One region of the Ferrimonas lipolytica genome, then DNA from elsewhere that is predicted to be linked to it. Evidence: predicted binding sites of a transcription regulator. Region 1 holds the regulator's gene; each other region holds the start of a gene.
What was found. The regulator sigma-54, encoded in region 1, starts transcription at its own class of promoters, with help from an activator protein. The targets are predictions, from matches to a motif close to GTTGGCACGNNNNTNGNNT.
Positions count from the first base shown of each region.

Region 2: the regulator sigma-54 is predicted to act here: its motif matches at 2,121-2,139, upstream of norV (anaerobic nitric oxide reductase flavorubredoxin).
Region 3: the regulator sigma-54 is predicted to act here: its motif matches at 2,561-2,579, upstream of HER31_RS11240 (DUF3192 domain-containing protein).
Region 4: the regulator sigma-54 is predicted to act here: its motif matches at 2,944-2,962, upstream of HER31_RS18250 (CmpA/NrtA family ABC transporter substrate-binding protein).

Region 1 covers NZ_CP051180.1:3,030,257-3,034,748, forward strand. Annotated here, with positions in the region: gene lptC (LPS export ABC transporter periplasmic protein LptC) at 1-48, shown strand, start outside; gene lptA (lipopolysaccharide transport periplasmic protein LptA) at 35-601, shown strand; gene lptB (LPS export ABC transporter ATP-binding protein) at 598-1,329, shown strand; gene HER31_RS13910 (RNA polymerase factor sigma-54) at 1,370-2,830, shown strand; gene hpf (ribosome hibernation promoting factor) at 2,853-3,140, shown strand; gene ptsN (PTS IIA-like nitrogen regulatory protein PtsN) at 3,140-3,586, shown strand; gene rapZ (RNase adapter RapZ) at 3,583-4,431, shown strand; gene HER31_RS13930 (HPr family phosphocarrier protein) at 4,421-4,492, shown strand, end outside.
Region 2 covers NZ_CP051180.1:2,195,837-2,200,328, reverse strand. Annotated here, with positions in the region: gene norW (NADH:flavorubredoxin reductase NorW) at 1-592, opposite strand, end outside; gene norV (anaerobic nitric oxide reductase flavorubredoxin) at 592-2,076, opposite strand; gene norR (nitric oxide reductase transcriptional regulator NorR) at 2,265-3,791, shown strand; gene HER31_RS10145 (fumarylacetoacetate hydrolase family protein) at 3,797-4,405, opposite strand.
Region 3 covers NZ_CP051180.1:2,456,499-2,460,990, forward strand. Annotated here, with positions in the region: gene HER31_RS11235 (GNAT family N-acetyltransferase) at 1,387-2,007, opposite strand; gene HER31_RS11240 (DUF3192 domain-containing protein) at 2,154-2,525, opposite strand; gene HER31_RS11245 (hypothetical protein) at 2,680-2,961, shown strand; gene HER31_RS11250 (Zn-ribbon-containing protein) at 3,023-3,805, shown strand; gene exaC (acetaldehyde dehydrogenase ExaC) at 3,911-4,492, shown strand, end outside.
Region 4 covers NZ_CP051180.1:4,012,914-4,017,405, forward strand. Annotated here, with positions in the region: gene HER31_RS18240 (ABC transporter ATP-binding protein) at 1-478, opposite strand, end outside; gene HER31_RS18245 (ABC transporter permease) at 509-1,486, opposite strand; gene HER31_RS18250 (CmpA/NrtA family ABC transporter substrate-binding protein) at 1,502-2,872, opposite strand; gene HER31_RS18255 (hypothetical protein) at 3,113-4,270, opposite strand; gene HER31_RS18260 (energy transducer TonB) at 4,296-4,492, opposite strand, start outside.

The sequences.
Region 1 (4,492 bases):
CACATTATTTTGAAACAAAAGGTTAGTGCTACTTATGAAACTCAGTAAGCCACTCCTAATTGCGCTGGCGTTACTGGCGCCGCAAACACAGGCACTGCAAGCCGACTTTTTGCAAGCGGTTAGCGTCACCGCTGACCGTTCTGAAGGCGATCTCCAAAGTCGCACCCTAAGCTACATCGACAACGTAGTAGTTACCCAAGGTACATTGCGAATCGAAGCTGACAAGCTGACTCTCATTGCCACTGAAGACAAGTCCGAACAGATCTTTGTTGCCACTGGCAATCCAGCTACGTACGAACAAGTACAAGAAAATGGCATGAAGGCGGAAGCCAACGCATTAGAGATTCGCTATAGCGTAAGTAACCGCGAATTGATCCTCATTGGCGAAGCCCAGATGAGTCAAGAAGGCAGCGTTGTCAAAGGCTCACGTATTAGCTACAACGCCGAGCAACAGAAACTCAGTGCGGAAGGCTCCGACGAGAGCCAGATCACCACCATTTTTATGCCAGCACCGAAAACAACAACTCCAACGGAAAACCAACCGATAGTATTGCCAGCGCCAGAACTACAAGAACAACCTAAAAGCGAGCCTAAACCATGAAGCCAGTGGTTCTTGAAGCGCAGCAGTTAGCCAAGAGCTACAACGGTCGCCAAGTGGTTAAGAATGTCGGCCTTAAAGTTGAAAAGGGACAAATCGTAGGCTTATTAGGTCCAAACGGCGCAGGTAAAACCACCACCTTTTATATGGTGGTTGGCTTGGTCCAAAACGACCAAGGTAGCATTCATATCAATGGTGAAGAGATCACTTATCTGCCAATGCACAGTCGTGCTCGCAAAGGCATTGGTTATTTACCGCAAGAGTCGTCGATCTTCCGCAAGCTCACTGTTCATGACAACTTGATGGCGGTACTGCAGATCAGAAAAGAGCTCAGTAAAGAGCAACGTATAGAAAAACTGGAACAGCTGCTCGAAGAGTTTAATATTACTCACATACGTGACAGTTTAGGGATGGCTCTATCTGGTGGCGAACGTCGCCGTGTAGAAATAGCCCGAGCGCTAGCAGCAGATCCACAATTTATTTTATTGGATGAACCCTTTGCCGGTGTCGACCCGATCTCGGTTATCGACATTAAGAAGATCATCCAACACTTGAAACAACGCGGTCTCGGGGTGTTGATCACCGATCACAACGTCCGAGAAACCTTGGACGTATGTGAATACGCCTACATTGTCAGTCATGGTGAAATGATTGCTCAAGGGGCACCAGAAGCGGTATTGGAAGACCAATTAGTACGCTCTGTTTACTTGGGTGATCAATTCAGACTCTAGTGCCCCCTTCCATCGGGCAGTACAAGGATTAGGGCATTAAATGAAAACCTCGCTACAGCTAAAACTTGGACAACAGCTAACGATGACACCTCAGTTGCAGCAGGCTATCCGACTGCTGCAACTGTCGACGTTAGATCTGCAACAAGAGATCCAAGAAGCCCTCGACTCTAACCCGCTGTTGGAGCAGAGCGACGACGACTTCAATAACCAAGACCAAGAAGCATCTCCGGAAAGTCAGGACAGCCCAAGTGCTTCGGTGACCGAGCAAGCCGCGTTAGATACCAGCGAAGCCCTAAGCCAAACTGACTTAGGCGATAATTTACCCCTTGATAGCACCTGGGACGACGTTTACAGCGCAGCCCCTGCCGCTGCGGCCAGTGGTCCACGCGATGACGATGACAGCTATCAGGGCGAAACCAGTGACGATCTGCAAAGCCATCTACTTTGGCAAATGGGTCTCACCCCAATGAGCGATACCGACCAGGCCATCGCCACGACCCTTATCGATGCCATCGATGAATACGGCTATCTCACTATTCCCGTGGCTGATGTACTAACTGCTGTCGGCCGGGACGACATTGAATTAGATGAAGTCGAGGCGGTCCGCAAACGCATTCAACAATTTGATCCGGTCGGCTGTGTCAGCATCGACCTATCTGAATGCCTCAAGGTACAACTGTTGCAGCACAACGCTGACACCCCTTGGCGAGATCAGGCTATCAATCTCCTTGATGAACATATGGATCTGTTGGCCAATAGAGACTTTCGCACCCTGATAAGGCGTACTAAGCTCAGTGAAACTGAGCTTAAGGACACCATGGATCTGATTCAGTCACTGAACCCAAGACCAGGCGGGCAAATCGCAGCAACACCAAGTGAATACGTGATTCCTGATGTTTCAGTAAGTAAAAAACAGGGACGCTGGGTGGTTGAGCTCAATCCTAACGCCATGCCCAAGATTCGCATCAATCAACAGTACGCCGCCATCGGTAACGGCGCCCGCGGTAGCGGTGACGGTCAGTTCGTTCGCGGACATCTGCAGGAGGCTAAGTGGTTTATCAAAAGCCTTGAAAGCCGTAACGAAACACTGATGAAGGTTACCAACTGCATCGTGCAATTCCAGCAAGGGTTCCTCGAGTTCGGCGAAGAAGCCATGAAGCCAATGGTGCTCAATGATGTGGCCGAGGTGGTCGAGATGCACGAATCGACGATATCTCGAGTGACTACTCAAAAATATCTACATACCCCAAGAGGGATCTTTGAACTGAAGTACTTCTTCTCCAGCCATGTGAGCACTGACAGCGGCGGCGAAGCCTCTTCTACTGCTATCCGCGCGCTCATCAAAAAGCTCGTGGCGGCAGAGAATCCAAAGAAACCTCTTAGCGACAGTAAAATGGCTCAAATTCTGGCGGAACAAGGCATCCAAGTAGCCCGACGCACCGTGGCTAAATATCGCGAAGCCTTAACGATTCCACCATCAAACCAGCGCAAAATGCTGTAACGCGCACCTACGGAGGTAAGCTATGCAGATCAACTTAACCGGTCATCATGTTGATATAACAGACGCACTACGCAACTACATTAACGAAAAATTTGAACGTTTGGAGCGGCATTTCGACCACATCAACAACGTTCATGTAATACTGGAAGTGCAGAAATTACAACAGATTGCCGAAGCTAAGCTGCACTTAAACGGCGGTGAAGTGTTTGCTACCCACGAGCACGACAATATGTACGCAGCAATTGACGGGTTGGTCGATAAACTCGATCGACAGGTAATCAAACACAAAGAGAAAATTTCCCGGCACTAATGGAAATCAATGAACTACTGACACTCGAGCGCACCCTATGTGTCGACTCTGAGTTAAGCAAAAAACGGGCACTTGAGATGATCAGTGAATTGGCTGCCTCTCAGTGCCCTGAACTCCCCCAACACGAGTTGTTCGAGAGCCTTATGGCTCGGGAAAAAATGGGCAGTACGGGCATCGGAAAGGGCATCGCGCTTCCGCACGGTCGGCTGAACCGATTAGATAGGCCGCTGGCGGTGTTACTCAAAAGCGACTCTCCCATCGAATTTGATGCCGTCGATCAGAAGCCTGTTGATTTGTTATTTGCGTTGTTCGTACCGGAGCAACAACATCAAGAGTTTTTATCAATGCTCGCCACGGTGGCAGAGAAATTGAGCCAAAAAGAGCTTTGCCGAGCGATGCGCAAAGCCTCTGATAATCAACATCTGTATCAAGTGATCACTGCATGAAGCTAGTTATTCTTTCGGGGCGCTCTGGAGCCGGTAAAACCGTTGCCTTGCACGTATTAGAAGATCTTGGTTACTACTGCGTTGATAATCTGCCGATGCCATTGCTACTGCAACTGCTGCAAAGCCTCGAAAATCAGCGGGAATTAGTCGCGGTTAGTTTAGATATCCGTAACCTACCGGATCAGGAACTGGCGATAACCAAGCTGCGAGAACGGATCCCCGCCGGTATCGATGCGCAGATCTACTTCCTTGATGCCTCTGACGATACGCTAATGCGCCGTTACAGCGAGACTCGCCGTCGCCACCCATTGTCCAACGACGGCGCGCCGCTAGCAGAGGCTATTGGCCAAGAGCGAAGCTTACTGCAACCATTAGCCCAAGACGCCGATCATCTTATCAACACCGATAACCTCTCCGTCTACGACCTCGCCAACGAAGTCCGAACCTTGCTGCTCGGCGAAGCTCCAAACGAAATGATGGTGGTGTTTGAATCCTTTGGCTTTAAACATGGTATGCCACAACAAGCGGACTTTATGTTTGATGTACGCTTTCTTGCCAACCCGCACTGGGAACCAGAGCTAAGACCGTTTACCGGCAAAGACAAACCGGTTGCCGATTTTTTCTTACAGCACAGCAGTGTGACTCGATTTATCGATTCAACCGAACGTTTTATTCTGAACTGGTTGCCGATGCTAGAGCGTAATAATCGCGCCTACCTTACCATCGCCATAGGTTGTACCGGTGGTAAGCACCGCAGTGTTTATGTCGTCGAACAACTGACTCAACGCTTTAAGCTCCATCGCGATGGGATCTCAGTTCGTCACCGAGAGCTTGATGTCGATTGAGCAGAGAGTTTGTCGACAAGTAGTGGTTATTAACCGACTAGGGCTACATGCTCGTGCGGCG
Region 2 (4,492 bases), 830 kb from region 1:
TAGCGACAAACTCCGGTAGCAGGTTAGGCAGTACGCGATTAGCGCGGTCAATGAGCACCACCTCTTTGCCGGACTGCGCCAGATCCATCGCAATCTCGGTACCGATTAACCCGGCGCCCAGTACTGCAACTCGTTGCGCTTGTTGCAGCTGCCGTTGAGCTCGCTGATATTCTCCAAGGCTATTGAGAGTTAACAGCTTCGGCTGCGATTCTGTCTCTAAGCTCGGCACAATAGCATTGGCACCGGTAGCGAGTACCAACTTGTGATAATGAACATTGGCGATGCCGCACTGCACCGTTTTGGTGTTGGTATCAATGCTGGTTACGGTGCTATTGGCTAACAGGGTGATCCGCTGTTGATGCGCAAACTGCACGCCACTGAGTTTAACCAGATCTCGAGCTTGTTGGTTTCTACTAAACACATGGCTTAGATCCGGTTTGCTGTATTCACTGCCATCGTCGGCGCAGATAACGGTAATCGGTTGTTCGGGGTGAAGTCGACGAATCGACTTCACTAGCTGGTATGCACCGAAACCACTGCCGATGATGACAATTGGGGTATCGTCACTGATTTGTGGGCTCGAGGTGTTCATTAGCTGGCCTGCTTCGCTGCATTAGCATCGATAGGTTCGAATACCGACTTGCCTAGACCACAGTCAGGGCAAAGGAAATAATCTGGCACTTGTTGCCAGCTTGTCCCAGCGGCAACCTCTTGGTTTGGCTCGCCCACGGCTGGATCGTAAACCCACTGGCATACTGTACACAGCATCGATTGGCCACCATCAGTGCTGTTGGTGCTAGCGCATGACTTAGCAGTTTGAACTGATGCTGGCGCAACAGGGCTGGCAACCGCTTGTACCGGTGCAACCGCGGGCAACCCTTTTAGGGCCCACTGGCGTGCGACCTGCTGGCCATGCTGGCGGCATTGTTGTAACGCACTGCCGTCGGGCTTCCACTTGGCTTTAAGGTTGTCGGTGGTGTTAAAACCAGCGTCGACCAAGCGACTGTGGATGCGGTCTACTGCACCACCATTCCAACCATAGCTGCCAAAGGCACCCGCTTGCTTGTTGCTAAAGCGTAGCCCGGTGATCTCCTCTAACATTGCAGCGATCTTTGGCATCATCACGTTGTTCATGGTTGAGGAGCCGACCAACACCCCCTTCGAGCGGAATAGGTTGCTGAGGATTTCGTTTTTATCGTGACGAGAAACGTTAAACACCTTAACCGCAACGCTGGGATCTACATCGTAGATCCCCTGGGCAATGGCGTCGGCCATCATCCGTGTATTGCCTGACATAGAGTCGTAAAAGATGGTGATGCGATCTTCTTGGTACGCCTCTGCCCATTCTAAGTACTTGTGGATAATCTGAGTCGGGTTGTCGCGCCACACAATACCGTGGGAGGTCGCGATCATATCGACTGGCAGGTTAAAACTCAGTACCTCTTTGATCTTGGCAATTACCAAGGAGCTAAATGGCGTAAGGATATTGGCGTAGTAGCGTAAGCACTGTTCGTACAATTCGTTTTGGTCCACTTCATCGTTGAACAAACGCTCGTCGCAGTAGTGTTGGCCGAAGGCATCGTTGGAGAACAACACCGCATCTTCGGTGAGGTAGGTCATCATGCTGTCTGGCCAGTGCAACATTGGTGCTTCAATAAATACCAGTTGTTTGCCGTTACCAATATCGACGCTGTCGCCGGTTTTTACTGGATGGAAGTTCCAGTCAGGGCGATGGTGATGGCCGGTGATGGAGTCGATGGCATTTTCGCTGCAGTAGATTGGTGTTCCAGGGATTTTTTCAAGCAGAGCAGCTAAGGCACCAGCATGATCCTCTTCGGCGTGGTTAATCACGATAAAGTCGATTAAGTTTAAATCTATCTCGTTCTCGAGGTTGCGGACAAACTCATGGCTGAAACGGTGATCGACGGTATCGATTAACACGTTTTTCTGTTCGCGAATGAGGTAGCTGTTGTAGCTGGTGCCTTTGGTCATTTTGTATTCTGTGCCGTGAAAGTCTTGTACTTCCCAATCGCGTTGACCGACCCAGTGGATGTTGTTCTTAACGTGGATAGACATGCAGTACCTCAAACAATAATATTTTCAAAATTCTGTCTTTGTTATTACAGGTTTCATGCCAACTTTTAAGTTATTGATTTATATTGGTTTGATGTTTTTGTAGTGTCATTATGACATTTGCATATGTTTGTCTAAATGACATTGATTTGTCATAATGACAATTGTTCTCCTCTCTCGAGTAACTAACGATGTTAGCCATTAGTGATATCACCAATCTGGCCTTAGATCTGACTTCTGGGCTCTCTAATCAAGATCGCTTCGACCGCTTACTTACTACTGTCAGAACCTTGTTGAAATGCGACGCCTCGGCGCTATTGCTCTACCAAGATCAACGTTTTGTGCCGCTAGCCATTAATGGTTTGGCTGGAGAGGTGTTGGGACGGCGGTTTGCGCTGGCGGATCACCCTCGACTCGAGGCCATTGCACGCGCCGGTGATGTTGTGCGTTTCCCTGCGGATAGTAGCTTGCCAGATCCCTATGACGGCTTAATTCCCTCACTGCATGGTGAACTGAAGGTGCACGCTTGTATCGGTTTGCCATTGTTGGTGGAGCAACGGCTTATCGGTGCAGTAACCATTGATGGTTTTGATGCGCTGCAATTTAATCAATTTAGTGACGATGAGCTGCGCATTGTTACTGCGCTGGCAGCGGCCAGTCTCAATAACGCGTTGCAGTTACAAGCGCTGGAACGAGCGGGGCGGATCGCGGTAAGTAATAGTCCGACTAAGTCTGCTAATGAAAGCAACGAGATGATTGGGCGCTGCGAAGCGATGGTTGCCCTTAAGCGTGATTTGACTGTGGTTGCGACTAGCGAGTTAAGCGTACTGGTACTCGGGGAAACCGGGGTTGGCAAGGAGTTGGTCGCGCAGCAGGTACATCAACTGTCAAATCGGGCAGGGCAACCTTTGGTTTACCTTAATTGTGCTGCGCTGCCAGATTCTGTTGCTGAAAGCGAGCTGTTCGGACACGTCAAAGGTGCCTTTACCGGTGCCATTAGCCATCGCCAAGGGAAGTTTGAGTTGGCCGATGAGGGCACCCTATTCCTCGATGAGATTGGCGAGTTATCATTGGAGTTGCAGGCTAAATTGCTGCGAGTTCTCCAGTACGGTGATGTCCAACGGGTAGGGGAAGACAAGGCGGTGAACGTAGATGTACGCATCGTTGCTGCCACTAATCGAGATCTAAAACAGGAAGTGGCCGCTGGGCGTTTTCGTGCCGATCTTTATCATCGCCTGAGCGTATTTCCGGTGCTGGTGCCGCCACTGCGAGAGCGGCATGACGATGTGGTGTTGTTAGCCGGTTATTTTCTAGAACGATGCAGTGCGAAGTTGGGGTTGGAACAGCTGCGACTAAGTGCTGGAGCACTAACGCAACTTCAGCAATACCAATGGCCAGGCAACGTACGCGAACTGGAGCACTGCATTAATCGAGCGGCGGTATTGGCTCGGGCTGAGTCCAATAAACTCGATGTGCTAATTGAATCACATCACTTGGCGCTAACGGTTCATGAAGTCGATAGCGGTGTCGACAATCGTGTGATAGCCGTGCCTGTAAGCACCAATGAGGGCCTAAAAGACGCCACCGAGCGTTATCAGCGACAGTTGATTGAGCAAGCGCTGCAACACAATAACCATAATTGGGCCGCAGTTGCGCGCCAATTACAGCTTGATAGCGGTAATCTGCATCGACTCGCAAAACGTCTTGGGCTCAAGTGATTCAATCAGGTCGCTACCCATGTCTTCGAGGTCAGCAATTGTTGCTGTTGCCATAACTTTACAGTGAACTGAGCGTTCGCTGGTATCACGCCAACCCCTTTGGGCGTGCCGGTCATAATAATGTCATTGTCGGCTAACGGTAACGCCCAGTGTATCTCCTCGAGGATATTATCGACACTGTGGATCATCAGTTCGGGGTTGCCGCTTTGAACGAGATGGTCATCAATCGACAACTCGAATCGTAGTTGCTTTAACTCGGTGGGGAGGGTGACAAACTCGGAGAACAATGCCGAACCGGGAAACGCCTTGGCACGCTCCCATGGCAACTGTTGCTGCTTTAGTGTTTGTTGTAATCCTCGTTTGGTGAGATCAAGCCCAACGGCAACTGCGACTGGTTTTCCTTGTTGTATGAGGAAACTTAATTCTGCTTCGTAATGCAGCGGCTCTTGGTGGTGACTGCACAAACTGTCGGCGATAGCGCTGCCGGGCTTGATAAATAGCACCATCTGCTGCGGTACCTCGTTGCCGAGTTCGCTGATGTGGTCGAGATAGTTGCGGCCGACACAGATAACTTTCTCAGGCTGTAGCGGTTGTTGATTGAATCGAATTGGCATCGGTAACGTCCTGTGAACGATACTAATAAGGTACCGGTACCATAGGGGAGGGATGCATTGAGGGCAACGGTAGATAGATATGAAAAC
Region 3 (4,492 bases), 570 kb from region 1:
GCTTTTAGGGGACTATGTCGCGGTGGCGACGGCACATTCTTGTATGCATTAGGGGGAGCTTCGCCCCCTTTGGAATCCCTCTTGCCTTAGGTCGCAGTCCAAAGCGCTTCGCTGGACTGCTCCAATGCGGCAGAAGAACAACGGCGGTAGTGCTTTCCACTTGTACCAAAACTCGCCTAACCGGTGCTTTAATAGCATTGGAAACAACAACACTTAGCTGGTACACAGCCAAAAAAAAGAACCGCAACAGTAATCTGATGCGGTTCCGGTACTACTCTTTACGTCAACATTCCAATGTCGAATTGGTGCTCCCTGCCCATCCTTGCGTCACAATGCGTCCTGCATATTCCCTTAGCCGTATCCGTCGGCTTCCTTGTACTCTAGTGCCTGCTTCCTGCTGTTCATCAATCCTTGATGAGCGTCATCGTGATAATCCATATCACTCCATGATGACTAACACTGTCTTCGTACTGGCTTCCTTACCTCGATTACATCCTGTAATCGGCCTCTCTTCATCCTGAAGATGTCCCTGTTCATCCCTGAGTTCATCATCAAAAGTAGGATATCGCTTCCTATCTTTATCATTATGAAACTGCTTAACAGCGATGGGGTTATCTTATCTAATCGTGTTGCTTTCGCAAGCCACCAATAGATCAAAAAAAAGGTATTAAAGTTGTTACCAACTCATAAATAAAAATTTATTACTTATGAATCAATGAATTACAAAGTATCACTTAAGAGGTACGAACGCGGTTCAGGGTGATCTCTTACAGATCGTAAGGAGTTCGTATACCCCCTACTTGTGGTTTCTCTAATTCATAAGTGGATCCGCTAATCCATCGATTATTTTGGATTGCCCATAAAAACGGGCCGCAACTTTCGTTGCGGCCCTGTAGCGCTTGTTAAGCTATCCGGCTTAAATTGGTGCCAATCCCTAGCCCATCCATGCGTTAATTGCTAATTCCGTGCTTCATCCCTGGCTGAATCCTTCAGCTTCCTTGTACCTACGGTACTTACCTTCCTGGTAAAGCAACTATCCTGTCGCCAGCCCCTTGCGGGTTCCTTAAGTGTGAGGAGTATCGCGATTAATCAATTCCACTCCCTGTGGAGATTGTTCATCAGCTATCGCAACTGTCAAAAACCGACTCCATGTCAGAATTTTTCAATTACTGTGACCTCCAAGACACAACTAAAGTTTAAAGGTTTACGATTTAAGTACAAGTGCTCATTTGATTAAACATCAATCGCTTGTGAGATATTGGTGACAAGCAAAGATGTTAAGCTACTAACAGCAAAGGGATTTAACATTTAACCACATACTTAGTACAACAATTATAATGATAAATATCCCACACCATCATGGATAATGTCTTACATCAAGGCCAGTCAATCACCAGTAGATGAGAAGGTGCAAATAGTGGCAACAACATCTGCTTCGTTGATCTCCACCAGAACCCGAAATTGATGATTGCCAAACCACGTCATTAGTTCAGGACGGTATACCAAGGTTGCTATGCCGTTAATTTGGCACTGCTGACTATGCTGCACTATAGCTCTTAGCATCAGATCACCAAAGCCTTTACGCTGATACGCGGGGGCCACAGCAATAAACTGCAACAACCAGTTGTTGTGTAAATTGTAATTATCGAGCAAGGCATCTTCCCGTGCCATCCACTGCCGTGCTGGTTTCCAACCAGAACCTAATGCCATCTTTAACCGCCAGTTCCAGAACCGAGTCAAGCCTAAGGGGTAGTGCTCATTCAGCAGGCAGGCAACTGCAATAAGGCTATCGCCTAAGAATACCCCCAGCAGTGGTTGTTGCCGTTGCCACAGCTCTTGAAGCTCCTCGCGCAATGCCGCTCTAAGGCGCTGCTCGTACTCGGCACTAGGAAGCACCGCACGAAAGAATGGATCATCAACATAAGCATTGAGCAGTACTGAATTGGCGAGCTTCAGCTCTTCGGCAGTAAGTTGTCGAACTTCGGTGGTACAGGTTGCCGCTTCCATGGCTCAATGCCCTCAGTGAAATCGTCACTATCAAACATCGTTCAAAAAACACTCTAATTGCAAATTTTTCTAAAAAAAACCAATTGGCGCCAACCAGCCCAAAGCCTAAAAGCGGGCCTCTTGGCCCGTTATCAAGGTGAATCGAATCAGATTTTAACGCTGCTTTGCAACGCAATATCACCCCAACCAGAAACCTTGCCATCCTTAAACACTACTGGAGTACATTCATCTTTGGTGGTATCACCGTCGCTATGACGATGATGAGTGCGGAAATACAGCACTTGAACGGCTTGGCCATCTTCTTGATAAAGCTCGTTAAAATCTGCAGTCCCCATTAATGCCAACACCGTTTCAGTACTCATACCAACGGTTAACTTCTCCAATTGGCTTCGATTTTCACGTTCACTGCTACTCCAATCAAAATCGCCATCACCGTCATTTACTGCAATCACGCAGCCACTCAACATCAGCGCCGCTGTGGTCGCTAACACTAAACCCAATCCATTGTTTGTACGCATATTACTTACCCTTTCAGTGATGTATGAATAATGTTAAGCGAATACCGTGCCATAAATGCAAAGTGTTATTTTTCATAAACTTAATTTAAATTCTTAGAAGAATTTTGGTGAATAGTGCAAACTATTGGTCAAAATGCTCTCTTGTTGAGGTTCCATGGACGCCACTATTCTCGCCGCGCTACAGCAACTGTCTGCGATAGGAAAACAGCCCACTGTCGCTCTATTAAAAAGCAAAGTAGGACGCGGCTTTCCTTTACCAGTACTGATTGATGCCATCAAACAATACAAAACCAACCCCGATGCCATCACCGTAACCACCACTCAGGCGGCAAACCACGACGTTTCACTCGCTGATCTGCAACGGCAGATGAAACAGATGCAGCAACAGATCGATCAACTCACAGCAACAGTGGCCAAACTCACCCAATCTCAATGAGTTTGTTTGGCGCTGCTAAAGCTCGTAGGTATACTAACGCCCCCGAATTTGGAGCTCCCTCATGTACCTCGTAGAAATCCGTTTTGAATGTTATGCCGATACCACCATTACTGCCGTTGAACGGGCGATCAATGGTTTAATGGAGGCATGGCGCCACAACGGGCAACTATTGGGCCGAGAGTTTCCGTTAGTACAAAACGGCGCTGAATTTAGCCTAAGAGCGATGTGCCCCGAAGAAACCAGTCTCCATCACGGCTTTGCATCCGCATGGGTCAAGCGCAAGGTGGATGAGCTCAGTGAAGCGAAACTGCTGCAGCCGCGAGTAAAAATGCTTGGCCGCGACATCAACTCTGAACAAAGTGCCGATGAGCTACCACAACAGTGGCAGGTACTCTACACCACCTATGTTCACTCATGCTCGCCACTTCGAGACGGCAATACCTTATTGCCGGTACCACTCTACCGCCTCCCTGCGACATTTAATGGAGATCATAAGTCGGTCGTTAAGTGGCAAACCGAGTGGCAAGCCTGCGATGAACTGCAGATGGCAGGCAGCGGAGCTGTTGAATTTGCTGCCTTAAATGAGATTGCCGATGTTAACAGCACCCTATTCCGCCGCGGCTGGGATCTGCGCGGCCGCATCGAATATCAAACCAAGATTCCAACCTATTACTACCTGTATCGAGTAGGCGGTGAGTCGCTCGCCACCGAGCATGCTCGCCCTTGTCCTCGCTGTGGCAGCTCAGACTGGTTGCTAGACGAGCCGCTGCACGACCTGTTCTACTTTAAATGCGATAACTGCCGTATCGTCTCTAATATCTCTTGGGATGTGTTGTCCAACTGAGTAACCCGCTAGACCAAAGTCGTATGGGCTTTTACCAAGAACGAACCAAGACTGGAGTAGTACCTGAGCAGGTTCATGGTGAACCGCTATCCAAGGAGGATGCTCATGATCTACTCCAAACCCGGCACAAGCGACGCGCTTTTCAACTTCAAAAAACGTTATCACAACTACATTGGTGGCGAGTGGAAAGAACCGGTTAACGGCAACTACTTCGACAACCCCTCCCCGGTTGATGGCTCAATAATCTGCCAGATCCCACGCTCCGATGGCGACGACATCAACTTAGCTCTCGACGCTGCTCACGCCGCTCAAGCGCAGTGGGCAAACTCAGCCGTTGCTGATCGCAGCAATATGCTACTTAAAATTGCCGACCGAATTGAGCAGAACCTTGAACAGCTGGCCTATGTGGAAACCTGGGAAAATGGTAAGGCTATTCGCGAAACCCTGAACGCCGATCTTCCACTTTGCATCGATCACTTCCGCTACTTCGCTGGGGTAATTCGCGCTCAAGAGGGCAGCATTGGTCAACTTGATCAACACACAACCGCTTATCACTTTCATGAGCCTATTGGCGTTGTCGGCCAGATCATCCCCTGGAACTTTCCCATCTTAATGGCAACCTGGAAATTGGCACCGGCGTTGGCTGCAGGCTGTTCCGTGGTCTTAAAGCCCGCGGAGCAAACTCCG
Region 4 (4,492 bases), 980 kb from region 1:
ACAGCACTTCGGGCTTCATCGCTAACGCTCGGGCGATCCCAACTCGCTGCTTCATACCGCCGGAGATTTCGTCTGGGCGCTTGTCCATCGCATGGTTCATATGAACCAAATTAAGGTTGTGCTCAATCCATTCCTTCTGTTCCATCTTCGATTTATGGCCAAACACCTGTTTTACCGCGAGCTCAACATTCTGATAGGCGCTGAGCCACGGCAATAAGCTGTGGTTTTGGAACACCACTGCGCGCTCTGGCCCCGGAGCATTGACCTCTTTACCGTTGAGAATTACCCCACCTTTATGGGCTTGGTTTAGCCCTGCAACCACATTTAAAACCGTGGATTTACCACAACCAGAATGGCCAATTAACGAGATGAATTCCCCTTGTTGGATCTGTAGATCGACATTCTGCACTGCGGTAAAGGGACCTTTCGGGGTTGGAAATACTACATCAATATGGCTGATATCTAAGTGACAACTCATGCTATTACTCCATTAACTGAGTGAAGGTGGTTACACCTGCGCACTGCTTTTATCCCAGCTGCTTAGCCGCTGCAGTTGCAACATAGAGCGATCGAGCAGGTAACCAATCAGGCCAATTACAATGACCGCCGTCATAATGCGGCTAAGGCTACTGGAGCTGCCGTTTTGAAACTCGTCCCAGACAAATTTGCCCAAGCCGGGGTTCTGCGCCAGCATTTCGGCTGCAATCAATACCATCCACGCAACCCCAAGGGAGAGGCGCATGCCGGTAAAGATGGCAGGGATTGATGCTGGTAAGACGATCTTCTGTACGTGCTTGAGTGGCGACAGCCGTAACACCTTAGAGACGTTAACCCAATCTGAATTGATACTACTGACCCCTACGGCAGTATTGATTACCATCGGCCATAGACAACAGAGGGTCACAGTGAGCAGTGAGTTCACAAAGGATTTGGCCAGTATCGGGTCTGGACTAACGTACAGCGCTGATACCACCATGGTGATCAGCGGCAGCCACGCCAGTGGCGATACTGGTTTGAATACCTGAATGATGGGGTTAAGCGCTTGATGTAACGATTTGCTGAGGCCAATGGTGATCCCCAGTGGAATGGCAATCAATGCCGCCAGCGCAAAGCCACTCATTACCGTAATTAGACTGGTGCCGATTTGATCAAGAAAGGTCTCTTTACCGGTGTAGGCTCGAGTTTTGGCCACGTAGCTGGGATCGACCTTAACCCGTTCGGCGTTACGCTGCTGTTGGCGCTGATAAAATGCCGTCTCTTTTTCCCGTTCCGCGTGGTGCTCGTTAATTAAGTTCACGCTCTGCTGAGCCACTTGTACCGGCCCAGGAAAGGTGCCCAGCGAAGTTTTGATTTGGGTTGCCCCGGCCGCCCACAGTAAGAGAAAAACAGTAATGCCGATGAGCGGTAGCAGCATCGCTTTTATGCGGCGTTGCCAATCAATCTGACGAATCTTTGCAAAGGGACGAAGTTGGGAAAAAGTAGCCATAATTGTTATCCCCCCTTATAACACTTGGCCGGCTTTTAGGCCGATGGCGAACTTCTGCAAATAGGCGTTGGGTTGATGGCCATCGTAGACAATGCCATCGATAAAGTGGGTTTGTGGATCGCGGTAGCCGTCTTCACTGTCAAAATCAGGGAACATCTCAGGGGTTGCCAGCTTCTCTTTAATCAACGATTCAGCGGCCGCCTGATAGATATCAGGGCGATAGACGCTTTTAGCGACTTGCTCAAACCAGCTGTCGTCCTTGTCTTCGCTTATTTGGCCCCAGCGGCGCATCTGGGTCAGGTACCACACTGCATCTGAGTAGTAGGGGTAGGTGGCGTTGTAGCGGAAGAATACATTGAAATCAGGTACCTCACGCTTATCGCCCTTTTCATACTCGAAGGTGCCGGTCATGGAGTTAGCAATCACATCGTAATCGGCCCCGACGTAGTTTGATTGCGCCAAGATCTTAACTGCCTCTGGGCGGTTGGCGTTGTTGTTTTCGTCGAGCCACATGGCGGCACGGATCAACGCCCTAGTTAGGCGAATAGTGGTATTGGGGTACTTCTTGGCAAAGGCTTTGGTGATGCCAAACACTTTCTCGGGGTTGTTTTTCCAGATTTCGTAATCAGTGACGACCGGCACACCAATGTTCTTAAATACTGCCTGCTGGTTCCAAGGTTCGCCGACGCAATAACCGTAAATGGTGCCTGCTTCTAGGGTTGCAGGCATCTGCGGTGGTGGGGTTACTGATAACAATGCTTGAGCATCTAACTGGCCAGAGGTATCCCCCTTATGCGGGGCGTAGTAGCCCGGATGGATGCCACCGGCGGCGAGCCAATAGCGCAGTTCGTAGTTGTGAGTGGACACCGGAAATACCATGCCCATCTTGAATGGTTTACCTTCATCTTGGAACTGCTCAATGACCGGCTTCAATGCATCGGCTTTGATTGGATGTACCGGTTTACCATTGGCTTGCTTAGGAATATTAACCTTCATCTTTGCCCAGACGTCGTTGGAAACGGTAATGCCGTTGCCGTTTAGGTCCATCGAGAAGGGGGTAATGATCTCAGCGGAAGTGCCGTAGCCGATGTTGGCTGCAATGGGTTGCCCCGCGAGCATGTGGGCGCCATCTAAACGACCGTCAATAACGCCGTCAAGCAACACCTTCCAGTTGGCTTGCGCTTCGATGGTGACGTACAGTCCCTCATCTTCGAAATAGCCTTTCTCATAGGCGATAGCAATTGGCGCCATGTCGGTAAGCTTAATGAAGCCAAAGGTGAGCTCCTCCTTCTCTGGGTAACCCAACTCTGCCGCGGCGGCAACGCCACTAAACAAGGCTGTGGCCAATGCCAAGGTTCGAACTAGAGTACGGCTAACGTTAAGCATGATCTTCCTCCCTAAGATACTGACGACCGCACAACGGTTTCGTTGGGCAGCATCGTCTATGGCATAAGAGGTAGCAAAGGTGATGCCAATGAATGAAAGTCAGTAACGGCAGCCCTTTTAACACCGATGGTGCGCGAACTTGGCGAAGGAGGTGCGTGATGGTGGTGCAACCGTGCACCAAGGAAGTGAGTTCAATTGCGGGGCAACAATTTTGGGAGTGTGGTTAACCGCAATACCGGTTTAGTTGCCGGTGTAGTAGTTCAGGTTGTCGACAAGATTTTGGCCGCGCTGTTGGAATTGCGGTAGCTGTGCAAGTTCGCGATAGGCGACTTGCGCCTCTGGCCATTGTTGTTGCAGCCAATGACTTTGGCCAATAAGTAACAGCGCTTGGCCACGGCGGTGGTCTCGTTGCTGACGTTGTTGCTGCAGTGCTGTGGCAGTCGTCGCGGTTAACGGCTGTTTGCCGATCTGCCACCATAGGTTCCGCGCCTGTTGTGGCTGTTCAAGTGCCGCATAAAGCTGGCCTTGCAGTAACCACAACGCATCTTGTTGCTCGGCATCGACGCTAAGGGTATTGCTGCTGGTTAAGGTTGCTTGATAATCCCCGGCCCAATAACCGTATTGCAGGCAGTTAAGGGTCAACTGAGTATTACGGCAATCACTGGCAAGGTTATAGGCACCGATGTTGCCATACAGTTGAGTTAGGGTGCGGCTATCGGTATTCGGCTGCAACAGCTGCGCTATCTGTAAGGTGGCAGTGGCTTGTTTGAGCTGCTGCTGTTGCAGGTAGCTTTGAGATAGCAGTTGCCACGCTTGGGCGTTATCCACCTGCACCGCCAACCATTGCTGCGCACTCTGTTGTAGCTGCGGCCACTCCTGCAATGCAAGTTGACTGTAAGCAATCAAAGGCCACCAATTATTGGGTCGTGTTTGCCGATTCGCTGTAGCTGCCGCTTGGGTCGTTTGGGCGGCGATAGGCGGGACTATCGACAGCGCATCGACCACCTGCCGGTAGGCTTCAATCTGATAGAGACTATAGGCGTATTGGTAGCGCAATTGCGCCGAAGCGTGCTCATCAATCCACGGGGTTAGCAGCTCAACTGATTGCTGATAACGCTGCGCTTGCAGCAATTGATTGCTTAGCGCCAAGGTGATGGTTTTGTCCTGTGGCTGCTGTTGTTGGCCGCGCTGCCAACACTCCAACGAAGGTTGTTGTGCTTGTTCTAGGGCTAAACAACCATAGTGAAACAACACCGCTGGTGGTGACGGTTTCGTTAGTAGCGGCGCCAATTGTTGAGCAGCTTCACCGTAGTGGCCACGCTCCATCTGCTGGCTAGCAGCGGCAAGTACGCGGAACTGATAGCTGCTCAACCCTTGCGGCGCAGTGGTTGCTGCCACAGCAGTGCTGCTAAGCCATAGCAGGCTAATTAAGCTGAAAGTTAAGCGGAACATCGAGATACACAGCCACGGCTTGTTGGTTGATTTGAGCGGGTTTGAATTGCCACTGTTTGGCAGCAGTGAGCGCTGCTTGTTCAAACAGTTGTTCAGGTTGTGCCGAAAGTACTTCGGCTTGCAGCACATCGCCGTTGGCGGCGACCACCAATCGCAACATTACCTTGC